DNA from 4 places in the Clostridium pabulibutyricum genome. Region 3 is predicted to be linked to each of the others. Evidence: riboswitches for the same ligand, from Rfam matches in the RefSeq annotation. Region 3 holds a riboswitch; each other region holds the start of a gene.
What was found. A riboswitch is a leader RNA that binds a small molecule or an ion and turns the genes downstream of it on or off. The one in region 3 is predicted to bind S-adenosylmethionine.
Positions count from the first base shown of each region.

Region 1: another riboswitch for S-adenosylmethionine. It lies ahead of thiS (sulfur carrier protein ThiS); the one in region 3 lies ahead of metA (homoserine O-acetyltransferase MetA).
Region 2: another riboswitch for S-adenosylmethionine. It lies ahead of AC4CVH_RS09980 (O-acetylhomoserine aminocarboxypropyltransferase/cysteine synthase family protein); the one in region 3 lies ahead of metA (homoserine O-acetyltransferase MetA).
Region 4: another riboswitch for S-adenosylmethionine. It lies ahead of metK (methionine adenosyltransferase); the one in region 3 lies ahead of metA (homoserine O-acetyltransferase MetA).

Region 1 is NZ_JBZAYZ010000008.1:73,082-77,566, forward strand. Features, by position in the region: gene AC4CVH_RS09990 (ferredoxin-like domain-containing protein) at 1-1,118, opposite strand, end outside; gene AC4CVH_RS09995 (M67 family metallopeptidase) at 1,155-1,568, opposite strand; gene AC4CVH_RS10000 (HesA/MoeB/ThiF family protein) at 1,575-2,405, opposite strand; gene thiS (sulfur carrier protein ThiS) at 2,395-2,610, opposite strand; SAM riboswitch class I at 2,738-2,843, opposite strand; gene AC4CVH_RS10010 (histidine phosphatase family protein) at 3,014-3,628, shown strand; gene AC4CVH_RS10015 (phosphatase PAP2 family protein) at 3,631-4,170, opposite strand; gene AC4CVH_RS10020 (LysR family transcriptional regulator) at 4,245-4,485, opposite strand, start outside.
Region 2 is NZ_JBZAYZ010000008.1:68,210-72,694, reverse strand. Features, by position in the region: gene AC4CVH_RS09990 (ferredoxin-like domain-containing protein) at 1-814, shown strand, start outside; gene AC4CVH_RS09985 (O-acetylhomoserine aminocarboxypropyltransferase/cysteine synthase family protein) at 858-2,087, shown strand; SAM riboswitch class I at 2,169-2,274, shown strand; gene AC4CVH_RS09980 (O-acetylhomoserine aminocarboxypropyltransferase/cysteine synthase family protein) at 2,349-3,632, shown strand; partial or broken gene AC4CVH_RS09975 (NAD(P)-dependent alcohol dehydrogenase) at 4,132-4,383, shown strand; gene AC4CVH_RS09970 (DeoR/GlpR family DNA-binding transcription regulator) at 4,428-4,485, opposite strand, start outside.
Region 3 is NZ_JBZAYZ010000003.1:260,927-265,411, forward strand. Features, by position in the region: gene AC4CVH_RS06370 (argininosuccinate synthase) at 1-287, opposite strand, end outside; gene AC4CVH_RS06375 (beta/alpha barrel domain-containing protein) at 566-1,249, opposite strand; gene AC4CVH_RS06380 (homocysteine S-methyltransferase family protein) at 1,327-2,205, opposite strand; SAM riboswitch class I at 2,322-2,429, shown strand; gene metA (homoserine O-acetyltransferase MetA) at 2,562-3,479, shown strand; gene AC4CVH_RS06390 (isocitrate/isopropylmalate dehydrogenase family protein) at 3,542-4,485, opposite strand, start outside.
Region 4 is NZ_JBZAYZ010000009.1:27,776-32,260, reverse strand. Features, by position in the region: gene AC4CVH_RS10555 (rod shape-determining protein) at 1-706, shown strand, start outside; gene yyaC (spore protease YyaC) at 757-1,299, opposite strand; tRNA gene AC4CVH_RS10545 (tRNA-Thr) at 1,589-1,664, shown strand; tRNA gene AC4CVH_RS10540 (tRNA-Tyr) at 1,670-1,754, shown strand; tRNA gene AC4CVH_RS10535 (tRNA-Val) at 1,763-1,838, shown strand; tRNA gene AC4CVH_RS10530 (tRNA-Thr) at 1,878-1,953, shown strand; tRNA gene AC4CVH_RS10525 (tRNA-Tyr) at 1,959-2,043, shown strand; SAM riboswitch class I at 2,087-2,185, shown strand; gene metK (methionine adenosyltransferase) at 2,255-3,430, shown strand; gene recD2 (SF1B family DNA helicase RecD2) at 3,516-4,485, shown strand, end outside.

The sequences.
Region 1 (4,485 bases), on a different contig from region 3:
ATATCTATAAGTTTCTCAGCATCCTTCTCTTTCAAATCTCGTATAAAAAATGCCTGTGTATTTGTAATTCTAATTGAAATTTCATAATCAAGCTGTGCTATAAAATCAAGTACACTATCTAAATTCGAAACTTCCAGATTCCCGCTTTGCGGATGTACATAAACTGAATAAAATCCAGGCTGTTTCTGAGGGAAAAGTATATTTTCAAGTTCTTTCGATATTTCCACGTTTTTCACAAACCGTTCTGTTTTGTTGACTATGAACTCATCTTCCTTTACTTTTACTTCAAGTCCGCCCTCTTTCTTGAGTTTTTCCACTTCACTTTCAAACAACTCTATGAATTTTTCCTGTCCGAGCCTCATAAGTATATATCTTATTCGTGCCTTGTGTTTGTTAGTCCTGTCACCCTCTGCTTCAAATACATTTTTCATAGCCTGTATATAGTACAATATATCCTCTGCATTTATAAAATCTCTAAGTTTTATAGATACTCTTGGATTTCCTCCAAAGCCACCTGCTCCATACAGCACAAATCCCTTTTTCCCATCCACTATCTTTGCAATAAAGCCAAGGTCTGACATAGCTGCATTACCGGTATCTTCAGGGCTGTTTGAAAATGCTATTTTATATTTTCTAGGCATGTTCATTGTTGTAGGATCCTTGATAAGATAGTTTGTAGCCGCTTTCATATATGGCGTTACATCAAATACATCATCGATAGATACTCCCGAAAGTGGTGAACATTCGATATTTCTTACAGTGTTTCCACCTGTTCCCTTTGTTATTATTCCTACTTTTACAAGTGCATCCATCAAAGGATAAGCTGAATCCAGGCTTACACCGTGAAATTGTATGTCCTGTCTCGAAGTAAATTTTATTTTCCCATTTGCATATTTCTTTGCCAGGTCGCTTATACATTGAAACTGTTTTAATGTTATAACTCCTCCAGGTATTCTAGTCCTCAGCATATATGTCTCTTTTTCTCTCTGTTCATACAACCCCATGGATACTCTAAACGCCTTGAATCTGACAGGATTTATGCTTTTTTCGGCATACTGTTTGGATTTTTCTTTTATAGATTCTATGGAATCATAATTATCCTGGCTTATATCTATCATAAATATCACACTCCTTAACAAACTTATATTTTTATTTTAAGTAAATTTATATTCAAGTTTTTCAACATTTTTGTCCTTGTCAACCTTGAAAAAGTTAAAAACAGGCTCTTTCTTTTGAAGAGAAAGTATTCCATATAATATTCCCGGATCAAATGCAAGTTTTTTGTCTTCCTCTGACGGCCTTGAAGGTGAATATGGATGTGAATGATAGTTTCCAATCATAACAAATCCTTCACTTCTTATAAGCTTCACAACAGCAAACTGTTCCTTTGGATCCATTGAAAAATGTTCACTGCTGTGATCCATATTGGTTAAGGAATATACCCTGTCTATATATACGTCCCCTTTCTCGTCTTTGTGTCCTCCAATATATCCACAACACTCATTTGGGAATTCTTCTTTTGCCTGTCTTATAATTTTACTATACTCAATTTTATCAAAATAAATCATAATCAATCACCCTTTTAAATTACCATTTTTCAAATCACAAGCCGCCTGTTCATAATCTATAAGGTTCTTTATTTTAGGATTTTCACTGCATATTCCGCATTTTTTATTTTTTGATACTTTTATTTTTCTAAAATTCATTGTAAGTGCATTATAAGTCAAAAGATATCCTGCAAGATTATCACCAAGGCCGAGTAAATATTTAAGAGCCTCGGTTGCCTGAAGTGTTCCTACAACTCCGCCCATCACTCCGAGAACGCCCGCCTCCCTGCATGTCGGTACAACTCCTGCTGGTGGCGGTGACTGGAATATACACCTATAGCATGGCGTACCATTATCTGGTATATAAGTCGTAAGCTGTCCCTGAAATCTTATTATGCCTCCATGAGAAAAAGGCTTTTTTGCAAGTACACACGCATCATTTATAAGAAACTTTGAAGGAAAATTATCTGTTCCATCTATTATAAAATCATAGTCCTTATCCTTTATTATATCTAAAATATTACTCGAATCCACAAGTTCATTATAAGTTACTACATTTACATCCGGATTGAGTTCATTTATAGTTTCCATTCCTGACTGTACTTTTGGTTTTCCTACATCTTTTGTCTGATGTATTATCTGTCTTTGAAGATTTGAAAGATCCACCACATCACCGTCTACAAGCCCTATTGTACCAATTCCTGCCGCTGCAAGATACATGGCTGCTGGCGCTCCAAGTCCTCCGGTTCCTATAACTAGAACCTTTGAATTTAAAAGTTCTTCCTGTCCCTCAACTCCAACTTCAGACAATATTATGTGTCTCGAATACCTTTCTATCTGATCTTCGCTAAAATCCAAAACTTCCACCCCCCATAAAATACAAAAAGTCTATCCTATCATTTTCTTTCAAAACAACAGCGTCAAATTTATCTCTATCTAAAAATTCATCATTAAGCTGAACAGAAACCATCTCCGGCATTTCCACATTTTCTATCTTCAAGATTTCAGTAATTGTTACACCGTCTTTTATAGTTTTCTCTTCTCCGTTTACCTTTATATTCATAAATTTCCTCCTTATTATTTTACGTAAAATATACAATCAATTCTTTTTCGTTTTAACCATTTTGGTCATAACTTTTTATAAAATAAAAAACCTTCTTGAAATGAGTTACAAGAAAGTATCTTCAAGTTTCTCATCTTTCAGGTGACTTAATACCTGCTGGAATTGGCACCATGGAAAGCAAATCAGGTTGCCGGGCATCATTGGGCCAGTCCCTCCACCTCTCGTGATAAGAATTTTCATATTAAATTAATTAAATAATACCACACGCAAATTAATTTTGTCAATAAAATATTTTTCATTATCTTTTATCCATTTTAAAAATAAGTCTATAGCATCGCTGTTTGACTTAAATGTTAAAATATTTTACTATTTAATAGGTGCTAAATATTTAGGAGGTATACATATGGAGACAAAATTATTATTGATAAGACATGGACAAACTCCATGGAATAAACTTGGAAAATTTCAGGGATGCTCTGACATCGAATTATCGGATGAAGGCATAAAGCAAGCTGAACATCTCTCGGAATACTTAAATGGAAATTTTGATTGTGTATATGCAAGTCCGCTTAAACGTGCAAGGAAAACTGCAGAAATAATTGCAGCCAAAAGTGAAACCAAACCTATAATTGTTAATGACCTGCGTGAAATAAATTTTGGCCTCTGGGAAGGCCTTACCATAGATGAAATAGAAAACAGCTATGAAGAACAATTTGAAGTATGGAAAAAAAATCCCGGTGATGCTGTTTTGTATGAAGGAGAAATGCATTTAAAAAATGCTTGTGATAGAATCAAAAAGGCACTTATTGATATTGTATCCAAAAACAAATACAAAAAAATACTTGTGGTAGCCCACGGAGGTATATTAAAAGCAGCTATCTTGGCTATCTTTAATTTAGATCCGGGAATGTACCACAATATGTTTTTGACAAATACTTCTGTAACAGAGCTAGTTTTCAGCGATGATCATGCTCCCGTTTTATATACTCTAAACAATACAGCTCATCTTTCAAAATAACTCTAACTCTTCTTAATTACCTTATTCCTATTTAATCCATTGTACACTATTCTGCTGCATACTAATCCAAGAATTGCTCCTGCAATAACATCAGTAGGATAGTGTACGTATAAATATAATCTTGAGAATCCTATCAAAATAGCAATTGTAAAAAAAAGTACAGAATACTTCTTAAAATACTTCGACAAAATTCCTGCAGCCGCAAATGCTGCAGTCGTATGTCCAGAAGGAAAAGAATATGAAACTGGTTTTTCAATAATCATGTTAATTACACTGGATTCTAAGAAAGGTCTTGGCCTTTGTATTATATTCTTTAATATCTCCTGTCCCAGAATAGTTCCAAGAAGCATCGCACATAAAACCCCTATGACCGCAGTTTTGTTTTTCTTTCTAATCAAAATAAATGCTGAAATTACAATCCATATTATTCCTAGATTTCCAAGAGATGTTACAACAATCATTGCTTCATCCATAACTGAACTTCTCATATGATTTTGTATAAACTGAAGTATATTATTGTCAAATCCATTCATTGAAAACATAGCATATTCCTCCATGAAGTTCTTTAACAAATAGTTGTATTATACAAGAAATAAAACTATATTTCAAATTGGTTTTAAACTTTGTTGAACTTTTTACTTGAAGTAAGTATTGTATCAACTATATTTCTTTCTACAGAAGTTATATAATGATTTTTCTTAAATGCAATAGATATATAAAAGGTTATAGAATCATTAAGATGTATTGCTTTTATAGAATCCATATCCCTGACAGACTTGCTTACCATAAGGCTAACTCCGAGCCCTGAAGCTGTAAGTGATTTTGCCGTTTGTATTTCATCCGTATAATAAAAATCA
Region 2 (4,485 bases), on a different contig from region 3:
ATGTGAAAATTTTTATGACTTTATAGAAAAGAATAATTCGGATATAAGAACTCTATTTAAAGAGTACACAGATGTGGATAAATTCAAGGGAGATTCGGGTATATACTTTGATTTTGGTTCCTGCGAGAAATTTTCACTTAAAGGGCGTGGACCGGGAGAATGCAGCACTGGTGTTATGGATGTAATTAATTTGGATCTTTCAAATGCAAAAACAGCTCTCGACAAATATAGAAATACGAAAGACAATAAGGATTTGTATGCGTCGGCACTTGCATCTGCAAGAACACTTCTTGTTCTTAGAGGGGTTGATACAAATAAGGACAGGGAGATATTTGCACAATTTGCAAAGAACTTTGTGAATGCAGGATATGTGAAAAAATCGGTTAAAGATTTATTTGACACTCTAATAGATTTTAAAATTGGGGATATAGACGATATTTCAGATAAAATTGATGAAGTTGAGTACCTTTTCAATAAAGTAAATGACATGTATAAGTCATTGGATGGAAAACTTGAAATAACACTTGCAAAAGAAAATGAAACAGTTTCGAAAGCTGTAAATACTGAAAACAATTCTGAAGCTGAAAATGACACTGAAGTTGTAGATTTCAGAGGAGTAAAGTGTCCCATAAATTTTGTCAAGGTTAAAATTGAACTTTCAAAAATAAGGTCCGGCGAGAAAAAAGGATTTTACATTGATGATGGAGATCCTATAAACAATGTTCCGGAAAGTGTTAAAAAAGAGGGTCATAAGATAGTTTCAATAGACAAAAATTATGATGGATACAATTTACTTGTAATAGAAAAGAAATAGATAGAATCTTTTTATGGGTACCTTTGAGATTTGAGGTGAAATTATGAAATTCGATACTAAACTGATACATGGAAATTTGAATATAGATTATACCGGTTCTACAAATACGCCGGTGTACCTTACGAATGCATATGCGTATACCAGCGCTGAAAAGCTTGAAAATATATTTAATGGAAAGGCTATGGGATATGCGTATACGAGGATGTCAAATCCTACGGTAATGTCCTTTGAAAGAAGAATGGCAAGTCTTGAAAATGGATTTGTTGCAACAGCTGCAGCATCTGGAATGAGTGCAATTTATCTTGTAATAATGAACACAGTTGCTCCAGGAGATGAAATAATTGCATCAAGTGGATTGTATGGAGGAACTTATACGCTTATAAGAAATCTTACTTCGCTGGGCATAAAAGTAAAATTTTTAGATGATATTACAAGAGAGTCACTTCAAGAGGAGATAACTGAAAATACAAAGCTCGTGTTTGCAGAAACCATAGGAAATCCGAAACTTGATATACTCGATATCGAAGGCATTGCTGGAATATGCAGTCTAAATGATATAATTTTTGCAGTGGATTCCACAATAACAACTCCTTATCTTATAAGACCTCTTGAGCATGGAGTGGATATTGTCGTGCATTCTGCCTCCAAGTATATAAATGGAACGTCCAACTCAATAGGTGGAATTATAATAGACGGAGGAAGTAGCAAATATAGAAGTCCAAAGCATAAAGGCTTTGCAGCTTATGCAAAACAGTATGGGAAAATGGCATTTACGGCAAAATTGAAAGACACGATAGGAAGAGATGTAGGACCTGCCATGTCACCTTCTACAGCCTTTCTGAATTTAACCGGAATTGAGACTCTTTCACTTAGGATGGAGAGACACTGTAAAAATGCCCTTGAAATTGCGAGATATCTTGAGAAGCAGGATAAAGTTGATGCGGTAAACTATCCTGGACTTGAAAGTTCGAAGTATCATTGCCTTGCTGAGAAATATTATAAAAAGGGTGCGGGGAGTATACTTACGTTTAGACTTGGCAGTAAGGAAAGGGCATATAAGTTTTTAAACAGTTTAAAACTTATATTGAATCTTACGAATATAGGTGATACTAAAACTATAATAATACATCCGGCATCTACAATATGTGCAAACAACACGGATAAGGAAAGACAGCAGATGGGTGTGTATGATGACTTGGTAAGACTATCTGTGGGTATAGAAGATACGGATGACATAAAAGAAGATATAAAAAATGCACTTTCACAAATATAAAAAAAGTTTGAAATTTATATTGACAATTAAAATTCAAGAATGTATAGTAAACATATATTTAATACAAATTTAATATTGAACTTCTTATCAAGAGAGGCGGAGGGACTGGCCCTATGATGTCCGGCAACCTGAATGAATTTTTATTCGACGGTGCTAATTCCAGCAGGTGAAACCTGAAAGATGAGAAACATTGATAATTCTTACTTCTTACAGTTTCACTGTAGGAAGTTTTTATTTTTTAATTAAAAAGGAGAGATAGGAATGAGCAAAGAGAGAAAATTGTCATTTGAAACATTACAGGTTCATGCAGGACAGGTACCGGATCCTGCAACAGGAGCAAGGGCGGTTCCAATATACCAAACCACATCTTTTGTTTTTAAAGATGCAGACGAGGCAGCTGATTTTTTTCAGCTTAAGAAACCGGGAAATGTTTACGGAAGAATAATGAATCCAACAGAAGATGTATTTGAAAAGAGAGTTGCAGCTCTTGAAGGCGGAAGTGCAGGACTTGCAACAGCATCCGGACTTGCAGCAATACTTTATGCAGTTTTGAATGTTGCGAGTGCAGGAGACAACATAGTTGCAGCAAGCACTTTGTACGGTGGGACATATGAGTTGTTTTCAGTAACACTTAAAAAACTTGGAATTGATGTTGTATTTGTTGATCCCGATGATCCTGAAAACATAAGAAAAGCCATAAATGACAAGACGAAAGCTGTTTATGCAGAAACGATAGGAAATCCAAAGATAAATATTCTTGACATAGAGGCTGTAGCAAATGTAGCACATGACAACAAAATACCTTTTATCATAGACAATACATTTGGAACCCCATATCTTGTAAGACCAATAGAATATGGTGCAGACGTAGTTGTACATTCCGCTACAAAATTCATAGGAGGACATGGAACAACTCTTGGTGGAATAATAGTGGACGGAGGAAAATTCGACTGGGCCGGAAGCGGAAAGTTCCCTGATTTCACAACACCTGATGAAAGTTATAACGGACTTGTATATGCAGATCTTGGTCCTACTGCTTTTGCAACAAAAGCAAGAGTACAGCTGCTTAGAAATACAGGAGCGACCTTAAGTCCACAAAGTGCATTTTATTTCCTTTTAGGACTTGAATCACTTTCGCTTAGAGTTGAAAGACATGTAGAAAATACAAGGAAAATAGTTGAATTTTTAAGCAACCATCCAAAAGTTGCATGGGTAAACTATCCGGAACTTGAAGGAAATCCATACAAAGAGCTTGCAAAGAAGTATTTGCCAAAGGGAGCAGGTTCAATTTTCACCTTTGGTATAAAAGGAGGACTTGAAGCAGGGAAGAAGTTTATAAACAGTCTTGAACTTTTCTCTCTCCTTGCAAATGTGGCAGATGCAAAATCACTTGTAATCCATCCTGCAAGCACAACACATGCAGAACTTAATGAAGAGCAGCAGAGAGCAGCCGGGATAACTCCGGATCTCATAAGACTTTCAATAGGAGTTGAAGGTGCGGACGATCTTATATATGATTTGAATCAGGCGCTTTCTAAAGTTTGATATGACTTTAAAAGAGAATAATTAGATACAGCAGACCTATCCAAATTGGATGGGTCTGATTTTTATAAATATACTTGTAAATGCTATAATGTCTATATATAGATTACTTTTGGAGGAAAAGGGATGATTAATTTAACATGCAAGCGTCAGTTTGTATATAAACATACCCTGGGTCTTGTAGCTGCAGCCGTAAAGTCAATAGAAAATTATCTGGAAACATATCTATGATCAAATAGCAAGACCAGAATATGAAAATACCGATGGTACGGTATATCTAAATAAAAAAAGCTTCACACCGATAAGGGATGGAAAAGATAAAATGCTGGCTGTAGTTATAATGCTTAAAGATATTCAAAAGGTATATAATATGGTAAATAAATATACTGGAATGAGAGCAAGATACAGTTTTTCGGATATACTGGGTTGAAGCAGATGCATGATGAGGCTTAAGAAATATGCAGTTAGCATTTCAGACAGTCACTCTACTGTACTTATAGAGGGTGAAAGTGAAAATCTTGAAATACCAAGAGAAGAATGGGGATGCGGAATGGCCCATAAGACAATAAAAGGTGGATTATGTCCTGGTGGAAGGCTAAGAATGGAGAGATTGATTGATCTTGTAAGACACAATCGTGTTGATTCTGGAAAGCTTGTTACATATGTGTACCATGGTTTTGACCATATAGAGGAAGCACTTCTTCTTATGAAAAATAAGCCAAAGGATTTAATAAAACCAGTAGTTATATTGTAGATTAAATAAAAGAGCTGCCCGAGGCAGCTCTTTTATTTAATGAATCATTTTTGCATGGACATGTATTTGTCACTTGATGATATTATTAAATTAGTGTTGTTC
Region 3 (4,485 bases):
AGAGGTCTAGCAAGAGATGTTCCAAGCATATATTCATCTTCATAGAGAAGGTGTGCTTTTACAGCCTTGAATATATAATCTTTTACAAATTCATCTTTTAAGTCTTCTACATATGCTTTGGATGCTCCTGTTCTTAAAGCCTTCTCTTTTATGGCATTAAAATCATCTTCCTGTCCAACGTCCATACAAACAGCTACAACATCCAAATCGTAGTTTTCTTTAAGCCAGGGAATTATAATTGAAGTATCCAATCCTCCTGAATATGCTAGTACAACTTTATCTTTCATAAACCAAGACCCCCATCTGAGTATTTTATATAAATATTTTTTGTTTTCAAAAATAAACTATATTATAATTATACATACATTATTATAATTATGCAATATTTTTTTCTGTATTGGTAGAAATAATTTTATGTATTCTTCTTCAAAATCGTTTTCATACGGTGTATAAACACTGTTTTTTTAATATTGAGCTTTAAAGTATCATTTTGATATTTTATGCATAATTATAAACCAGTAGATATTCTCCACCGGTTCAAGATAAAAAATTTTAAAATTAAAATTTACATATTTCTATACTTAAACATAGTTTCTTTGAACAACTCAGCTGTAGAGGGCGGTGTATATGAAATTGCATTTGCACCGGATTTTATAGTTTCAATTATACTCTCGTCACTTCTGCCTCCAGTAGCCATTATAGGAAAATTTGGAAACTTATTTCTTATATTCTTTACAAGCGAAGTCGTTTTTGATCCTGCAGATACATTTAAAATAGACGTTCCCGCCTCTATCCTGCTCTTTATATCGTCTTTCTCCGAAACTACAGTTACAATGACAGGTATGTCTATAGTGCTGCTTATAGCTTCAACAACATCATTTGGAGTCGGACTATTTACAACTACACCCATGGCCCCTGTAAATTCAGCGTTAAGCGCTAAGTTTATCACTCTTTTTCCCGTAGTGAGTCCACCTCCGACGCCGCAAAAGATAGGAACATCGGATGCTGCAACAAGAGCCTCTGTTATAACAGATTGTGGAGTAAAAGGGTACACCGCAAAAACCGCATCTGCATCTATATTTTTAATTACTGCAATGTCCGTTGTAAATGCAAAGGACTTTATCCTCTTTCCAAAAACTTTAATTCCAGTTGCCTCTCTTATCACACTTGGAACGTGTATCATGTGACCCCTAAGCGTTCCATTTATCTGAGGTATGTACTTATTTAACTTTCCATTAACTCTTTCCATGATTTTTTCTCCTAAAGACAATCAAAATTATTTTCTAACTATATTCTATATTAATTGATTGAATTATTCCATACAAATCAAAAAGAATTTTCTATTTCGGCCCGCATGGTCTTGATAAATTTCGGATTTGTACCACAGCAGCCTCCCAGCATTTTCACACCACTTTGGGCCATAATTTTCATATAACGTGAAAACTCGTGTGGGCAAATGTCATAATAAGCTCTATTTCCATCATATCTTGGAAGCCCGGCATTAGGCTGTACCATTACCGGTGTAGATGAATATTTCAAGATTTCATCTACTATTTTTTTAATCTTTTTTGGGCCTGAACAACAATTTACACCAATAACATCAGCCCCAAGACTTTCAAGCGTAAACACCATGGTTTGAGGATCCGTTCCAGAACGTGTAATTCCATCTTCTTGAAAAGTCATTGTACAAAATACCGGAATAGAACTGTTTTCTCTGGCTGCAAGTACCGCTGCCTTCATCTCGCATATGTCCATCATAGTTTCAATCAGTATAAAATCTACGCCTTCCCTTTCTCCAACAAGAACCTGTTTTTTAAACAAGTTGTATGCAGTTTCAAAGCTCAAATCTCCAAAAGGTTCCATAGCCTCTCCTATAGGTCCGATATCAAGTGCCACAAACTTGTCATCCTTTCCACTGACCGCAGACATGGCAATCTCTATGCCTTTTTCAAGAACTTCCTCTTGAGAATATCCAAGATATCTGCATCTTAATTCACTTGTTCCAAATGTATTTGTGGTTATTATATCCGCTCCTGCCTCAAGATATGCCTCATGTATCTTTTTTATCTTCTCTCCACTGGTTATATTCAAGATCTCCGGAGGTTCTCCCTTCTTCAATCCATATTTTTGAAGCATGGTTCCCATAGCTCCATCAAAGAAAATAAATCTGTCCTTAAATTTATCCATAAACTCCTCAAAAATCATTCAATCCACCCTCTTTTAGAAAAATATCCGGCCCGTATTAAAACTTGAAATCCTGCTCAACGCCTCTCCTTGACAATAATAATATTATAGTATATCATATTTATTAATTAAATATAGTCTTATCAAGAGTGGCAGAGGGACTGGCCCAATGATGCCCGACAACCAGCATTTTTCATTTGAATGCACGGTGTTAATTCCTACAGATTATTTCTGAAAGATAAGAAAAATAGTTTTAACCGAAAGTTGTTTTTCTTATAGAAGGACAGCCTTTTATTTTTTTATGACTATTTTCCATACTCGTAGCTTGAAATAAGACTCTTATTTGATAATGCTATTATTTGTAAAGGATGAGTTTGATGCCAATAAATATACCCAATGACTTACCAGCCAGTAAAACATTGAAGTCTGAAAACATATTTGTAATGAACGAAGATCGTGCAACAAGACAAGACATAAGACCTCTCAACATAGTAATATTAAATCTTATGCCGGTTAAAACCGTCACTGAAACACAAATTTTACGGCTCCTTGGAAATTCACCTCTTCAGGTTGACATAACTTTGATGTATCCAAGATCCCACAGTCCAAAAAACACTTCGGAAGAATATTTATTTAAATACTACGAAACTTTTGATGAAGTAAAGTACAGAAAATTTGACGGTATGATAATAACCGGAGCCCCTGTGGAAAAGCTTGATTTTGAAGATGTAGACTATTGGGATGAACTTGCCAAAATCATGGACTGGTCCTTGATGAATGCATACTCTACACTTCACATATGCTGGGGTGCACAGGCAGGATTATACCATCATTTTGGCATTCCAAAATATCCGCTGGATAAAAAGATATTTGGTGTTTTTGAACATACCATAAATAAAAAAAATATAAGACTTCTAAGAGGATTTGACGACATATTCTGGGCACCGCATTCAAGGCATACCTACAACAAACGCGAGGATGTCGAAAAAATTCCGGAACTTCAGATATTATCCGAATCCAAAGAAGCCGGAATGTATATAATAGCTACAAAGGGCGGACGCCAGATATTCGTTACAGGTCATTCAGAGTATGACACAATGACTTTAAAATCAGAATACGACAGAGATCTAAATTCAAACCTCAAAGTAGACATTCCAAAACACTATTTTCCTAATGATGACATGTCGAAAACCCCATTGTCAAGATGGAAAGGTCATGCAAACCTTCTGTTTTTAAACTGGCTAAACTACTATGTATATCAAGAAACACCTTATGATTTGAACAAACTTATGTAAATATAAAGAAACCACAGGTTCCAATAAAAATTGAAGCTCTGCGGTTTCTTTCATATTATAATTTACAGTTTTGAAATTATTTCATCGGTAAACTCGGAAGTACTTGCATCTCCTCCAAGATCACATGTCAAAATTTTTCCTTCCTTCAAAACCGACTCAACTGCACTCTCTATCCTGGCTGCAGCTTCATTTTCACCAATATGTTTAAGCATCATTACAGATGAAAGAATTACAGCCGTAGGATTTGCCTTCCCCGTGCCTGCGATATCAGGTGCAGAACCATGAGCAGCTTCAAAAACCGCAGCATTTTCTCCTACATTGGCACCAGGTACAAGTCCAAGTCCGCCTATGAGACCGGAAGCCATATCAGAGAGAATGTCTCCGTATAAGTTCGGCATAACAAGTACATCATAATTTTCAGGATTCATAACAAGCTTCATGCTCATTGCATCTACTATAACATCTTCAAATTCGATATTTTTATATTCCTCTGCAATATCACGGGCAGTTCTTAAAAACAATCCATCTGAAAGTTTCATTATATTTGCTTTGTGAACTGCAGTAACTTTCCTTCTTCCATTTTTAACCGCATACTCAAATGCAGCTCTCACTATTCTCTCGCTGGCTTTTTTCGATATAATCTTTACACTCTGAGCTGTATCAGGATTTACCATAAACTCTATTCCTGCATATAAGTCTTCAGTATTTTCCCTGAATATCACAAGATTTACATTGTCATATCTTGTCTTTACACCATCATAGGTTTTTATAGGTCTTATATTAGCATACAAATTCAGACTTTTCCTGAGTGTAACATTTACACTTCTGAAACCCTTCCCTACAGGAGTTGTTACCGGTCCTTTAAGAGCAACCTTGTTTTTCTTTATATTTTCTATTATATGATCCGGTATTGGAGTACCATATTTGTCGAGCACTGCCGCTCCTGCCTCAAATATGTCCCATTCTATACAAGCTCCGCTTTCATCAACAACCTTCTTTGCAGCCA
Region 4 (4,485 bases), on a different contig from region 3:
AGCTACTGAAGTTGAAAAAAGAGCCGTAATCGATGCAGCACAAAATGCAGGGGCAAAAAAGGTATTTTTAATAGAAGAGCCGCTTGCTGCCGCCATAGGTGCAGGAATAGATATAACCAAACCGGAAGGGAATATGGTAATTGATATAGGTGGTGGAACAACAGATGTAGCAGTTATTTCTCTCGGAGGAATTGTAGTTAGATCATCAATCAAAGTTGCAGGAGACAAGTTTGATGAAGCAATAATGAAATTCATAAGAAAACAGCGAAAACTTATGATAGGTGAAAGAACTGCGGAAGAGTTGAAGATAAATATAGGATCGGCATTTGACGGAAGTGATGATGGAATGGAAATAAGAGGTAGAGATCTCGTCACTGGACTTCCTAAAAATATAAGAGTGACCTCGGATGAGATGAGAGAGGCACTTAAAGATACTATAAATGCAATAGCCGATACTACTCATGCAGTACTTGAAAAAACTCCTCCTGAACTTGCTGCTGATATAGCAGATAAAGGCATTATAATGACTGGAGGAGGAGCTTTGCTGAATGGATTGAATGATCTTATACACAACACTACAAATGTGCCTGTGTATGTTGCAGAAGATGCAGTATCATGTGTAGCTCTTGGAACAGGAAAAGTACTTGAATATCTTGATAAAATGGAGATTACGTTTACTGGAGATGATATAACTATTATTGATTAAATTAAGAATCTAATTTATTAGTAAATTTTCTAATAAGTTAGATTTTTTAACTAATATATTTTATCTGAGTTTTCATATAGGTTATATGCATGTGTCAATGAGTCAAGGATTACCTTTGACATGGATAAAATAAGATTTAGACGTATGTTGTTGGAACTGCTGAACAAATTCCTATTTGCATTTGAATCCACGATACCTATTATGGAAGCCTCTCCGACATTTGGAAGTGATTTTCCAACACCTTTTCCAGGATGGACAGGAAAATCCCTTATTTGGATTTCTCCTATACTTTCAGTATCACCAAGGCAGGCATCTATCCCAAGAATGTTACAGTTTTTGTGTTTCAATTTGATTTCATCAAGTTTTCTATTGATATTCAGGGCATGTATAGGTTCTTGTATTGTACCGTAGACAGGAAGAGGAAAATGTTTATATGTAAGTAATGTACCTACCATAGGTCCAAGGCAGTCACCTATGTATCTGTCTGTACCGATACACACTAGGATTGTATTTTTACTTATATAATCTTTTAAAAAATTCCCTAGTTTGTGATATACCAATGGATTTGTATACTTTGCTTTTATTTTGTTCACAATGTCACCTCTTTGATTAAGCTTTTTATTTTTTCATGTATGATCCGTGTTTTTAAAAAGTCATATATAATCTATATGATTGCTTGATTCAAATTAGAATACTACAAAAAAAATGACACTTGCAAAGGTATGATTTTGTGAGAAAAAACAAGTAATACAGAGTAAATAAAGGATGTTTATCAAAATATAAGAAAAAATAGAATTTGAAAAAAAGCCAACTACACGTTATACTAACATACGTTAATGTATTTGCTGCTTTGTACGGCAGTTGATTTAAAGTAGTGAATAGGCTGGCATAGCTCAGATGGTAGAGCAACTGACTTGTAATCAGTAGGTCGTGGGTTCGATGCCTACTGCCAGCACCAAATTTGGAGGAATTCCCGAGTGGCTAAAGGGGGCAGACTGTAAATCTGTTGTCATCGACTTCGATGGTTCGAATCCATCTTCCTCCACCAAGTATTATGGGCGCATAGCTCAGCTGGGAGAGCATCTGCCTTACAAGCAGAGGGTCACAGGTTCGAGCCCTGTTGTGCCCACCATTAATTATGGATTTTGGTTTTAATGTAACAAGTGAATAAGCTGGCATAGCTCAGATGGTAGAGCAACTGACTTGTAATCAGTAGGTCGTGGGTTCGATGCCTACTGCCAGCACCAAATTTGGAGGAATTCCCGAGTGGCTAAAGGGGGCAGACTGTAAATCTGTTGTCATCGACTTCGATGGTTCGAATCCATCTTCCTCCACCATATAAAAAACACTAGTTGGTGTTTTTTATTTTACAATTTAAAACTCTTATCGAGAGAGGTGGAGGGAAAGGGCCCTATGAAACCCGGCAACCAGTAATTTTACTAAGGTGCCAATTCCTGCAGTTTTTCTGCGAGATAAGAGAGTTGATATGTTTATTGACCTCTTCTTATGAAGAGGTTTTTTATTTTATACAGATGGAGGTAAAATTATATGAGAAAGTTATTCACTTCTGAGTCGGTTACAGAAGGACATCCAGATAAAATGTGCGATCAGATATCAGACGCAATACTTGATTCCATACTGGCACAAGATCCTGATGGAAGAGTAGCTTGTGAAACAGTGACTACTACAGGGATGATTATGATTATGGGAGAAATATCAACTAAGTGCTATGTTGACATTCCAAAGATAGTCAGAAAAACTGTAAAAGAAATAGGTTATACTAGAGCTAAATACGGTTTTGATTGTGATACTTGTTCTGTAATATCTTCAATAGATGAGCAGTCTTCGGATATAGCAATGGGAGTAAATGAAGCTTTTGAGGCTAAATCAGGAGAAATGGACAAAGTAGATGCAGTAGGTGCCGGAGATCAGGGAATGATGTTTGGATTTGCTACAAACGAAACTCCGGAATATATGCCTCTTCCAATAAATATGGCTCATAAACTTTCAAAAAAGTTGGCTGATGTAAGAAAAGACGGTACACTTTCATATTTGAGGCCTGATGGAAAGACTCAGGTTACTGTAGAATACGAAGATGACAAGCCTGTGAGAATAGACACGGTTGTAGTTTCATCACAGCATGATCCACATGTAACTCAGGAGCAGATAAGAGAGGATATAATAGAAAAAGTTATAAAACCTATAATACCTGCAAAGTTTCTTGATGAGAATACTAAATATTTTATAAATCCTACAGGAAGATTTGTCGTAGGAGGTCCTCAAGGTGATTCGGGACTTACCGGAAGAAAGATAATAGTAGATACTTATGGTGGATATGGAAGACACGGCGGAGGAGCATTTTCCGGAAAAGATCCAACCAAAGTTGACAGATCGGCAGCATATGCTGCAAGATGGGTGGCAAAAAATCTTGTTGCAGCAGGTGTTTCTGATAAACTCGAGATACAGCTTGCTTATGCCATAGGAGTTGCAAAACCTGTGTCTATAACGGTAGATACATTTGGAACGGGGAAAATATCGGATGACAAGGTTGTTGATATAATAAATAAAACCTTTGATTTAAGACCGGGTGCAATCATTAGAGAACTTGATTTAAAAAGACCTATATATAGACAAGTTGCGGCATATGGACATTTTGGAAGAACGGATTTGGATGTACCTTGGGAACAATTGAACAAAGTAGATGATATAAAGAAATATTTGTAAATAAAAGCACGTACCTTTAAGGGACGTGCTTTTGATATGTTATAATGAAATATATTAATAGTATTTTGAGAAATAGGGGAGCTTTATGGAAGAAATACAGGGAATTATAGATGATGTAGTATTTCATAATGATGAAAATGGATATGTGGTTGCCAAATTGAAAAATAAAAGTGGTATTGTAACAGTAGTGGGAAACCTCCCGTTTATTATGGAGGGACAGAATTTGAAACTTACTGGTGAGTGGGTTCTGCATCCTAATTTTGGCCAGCAGTTCAAGATAAAATATTCCGAGGAAGTTGTACCTGATACTACAGTCGGCATTGAAAGATATCTTTCATCAGGGGCGATATCAGGAATAGGTCCGGTTACTGCGAGAAAGATAGTTGAAAAGTTCGGCAAAGAGACACTTTATATAATGGATAATCACATTGACAGGCTTAGAGAAATAGAGGGGATAGGACAGAAAAAGATAAATCTTATATGTGATTCCTATTCAAAACAAAGTGAAGTAAGAAATATAATGATTTTCCTTCAGACATATGGTATAAGTGCAAATCAATGCGTAAAAATACATAAAAAATTTGGAGCGTCATCTATTGATGCAGTAAAGAAAAATCCATATGTTTTAACAGATGAGATAGCAGGGATAGGCTTTAAAATTGCAGACAGGATAGCCAGAAGCCTCGGTATAGAAGCAAATTCACCTTTTAGAATTCAAAGTGGACTGAGATATTTGGTAAACAAGTTTTGCAATTTCGGAAATACGTATATGCCGCTGGAAAAGCTTGTGTCTGAGGCTGAAAGCCTTATGGGTACGAACAAAGAAGATGTTGAACAAAATATATATGACAGTTCGCTTAAAGGAAAGCTAAAACTTGAAAAGTCAGGGGAGAAAATATGTGTTTTTCTTCCTGTGTACTATTATTGTGAGTTGAGTGTTACAAAAAAAATACTTTATCTTGAATTCAGCAAATATGATAAAATTGAAATTGACATTGAAAAGGAAGTTTGTGATTTTGAAAAAGCCAGCAATATAGAATTTGCGGCTTCTCAGA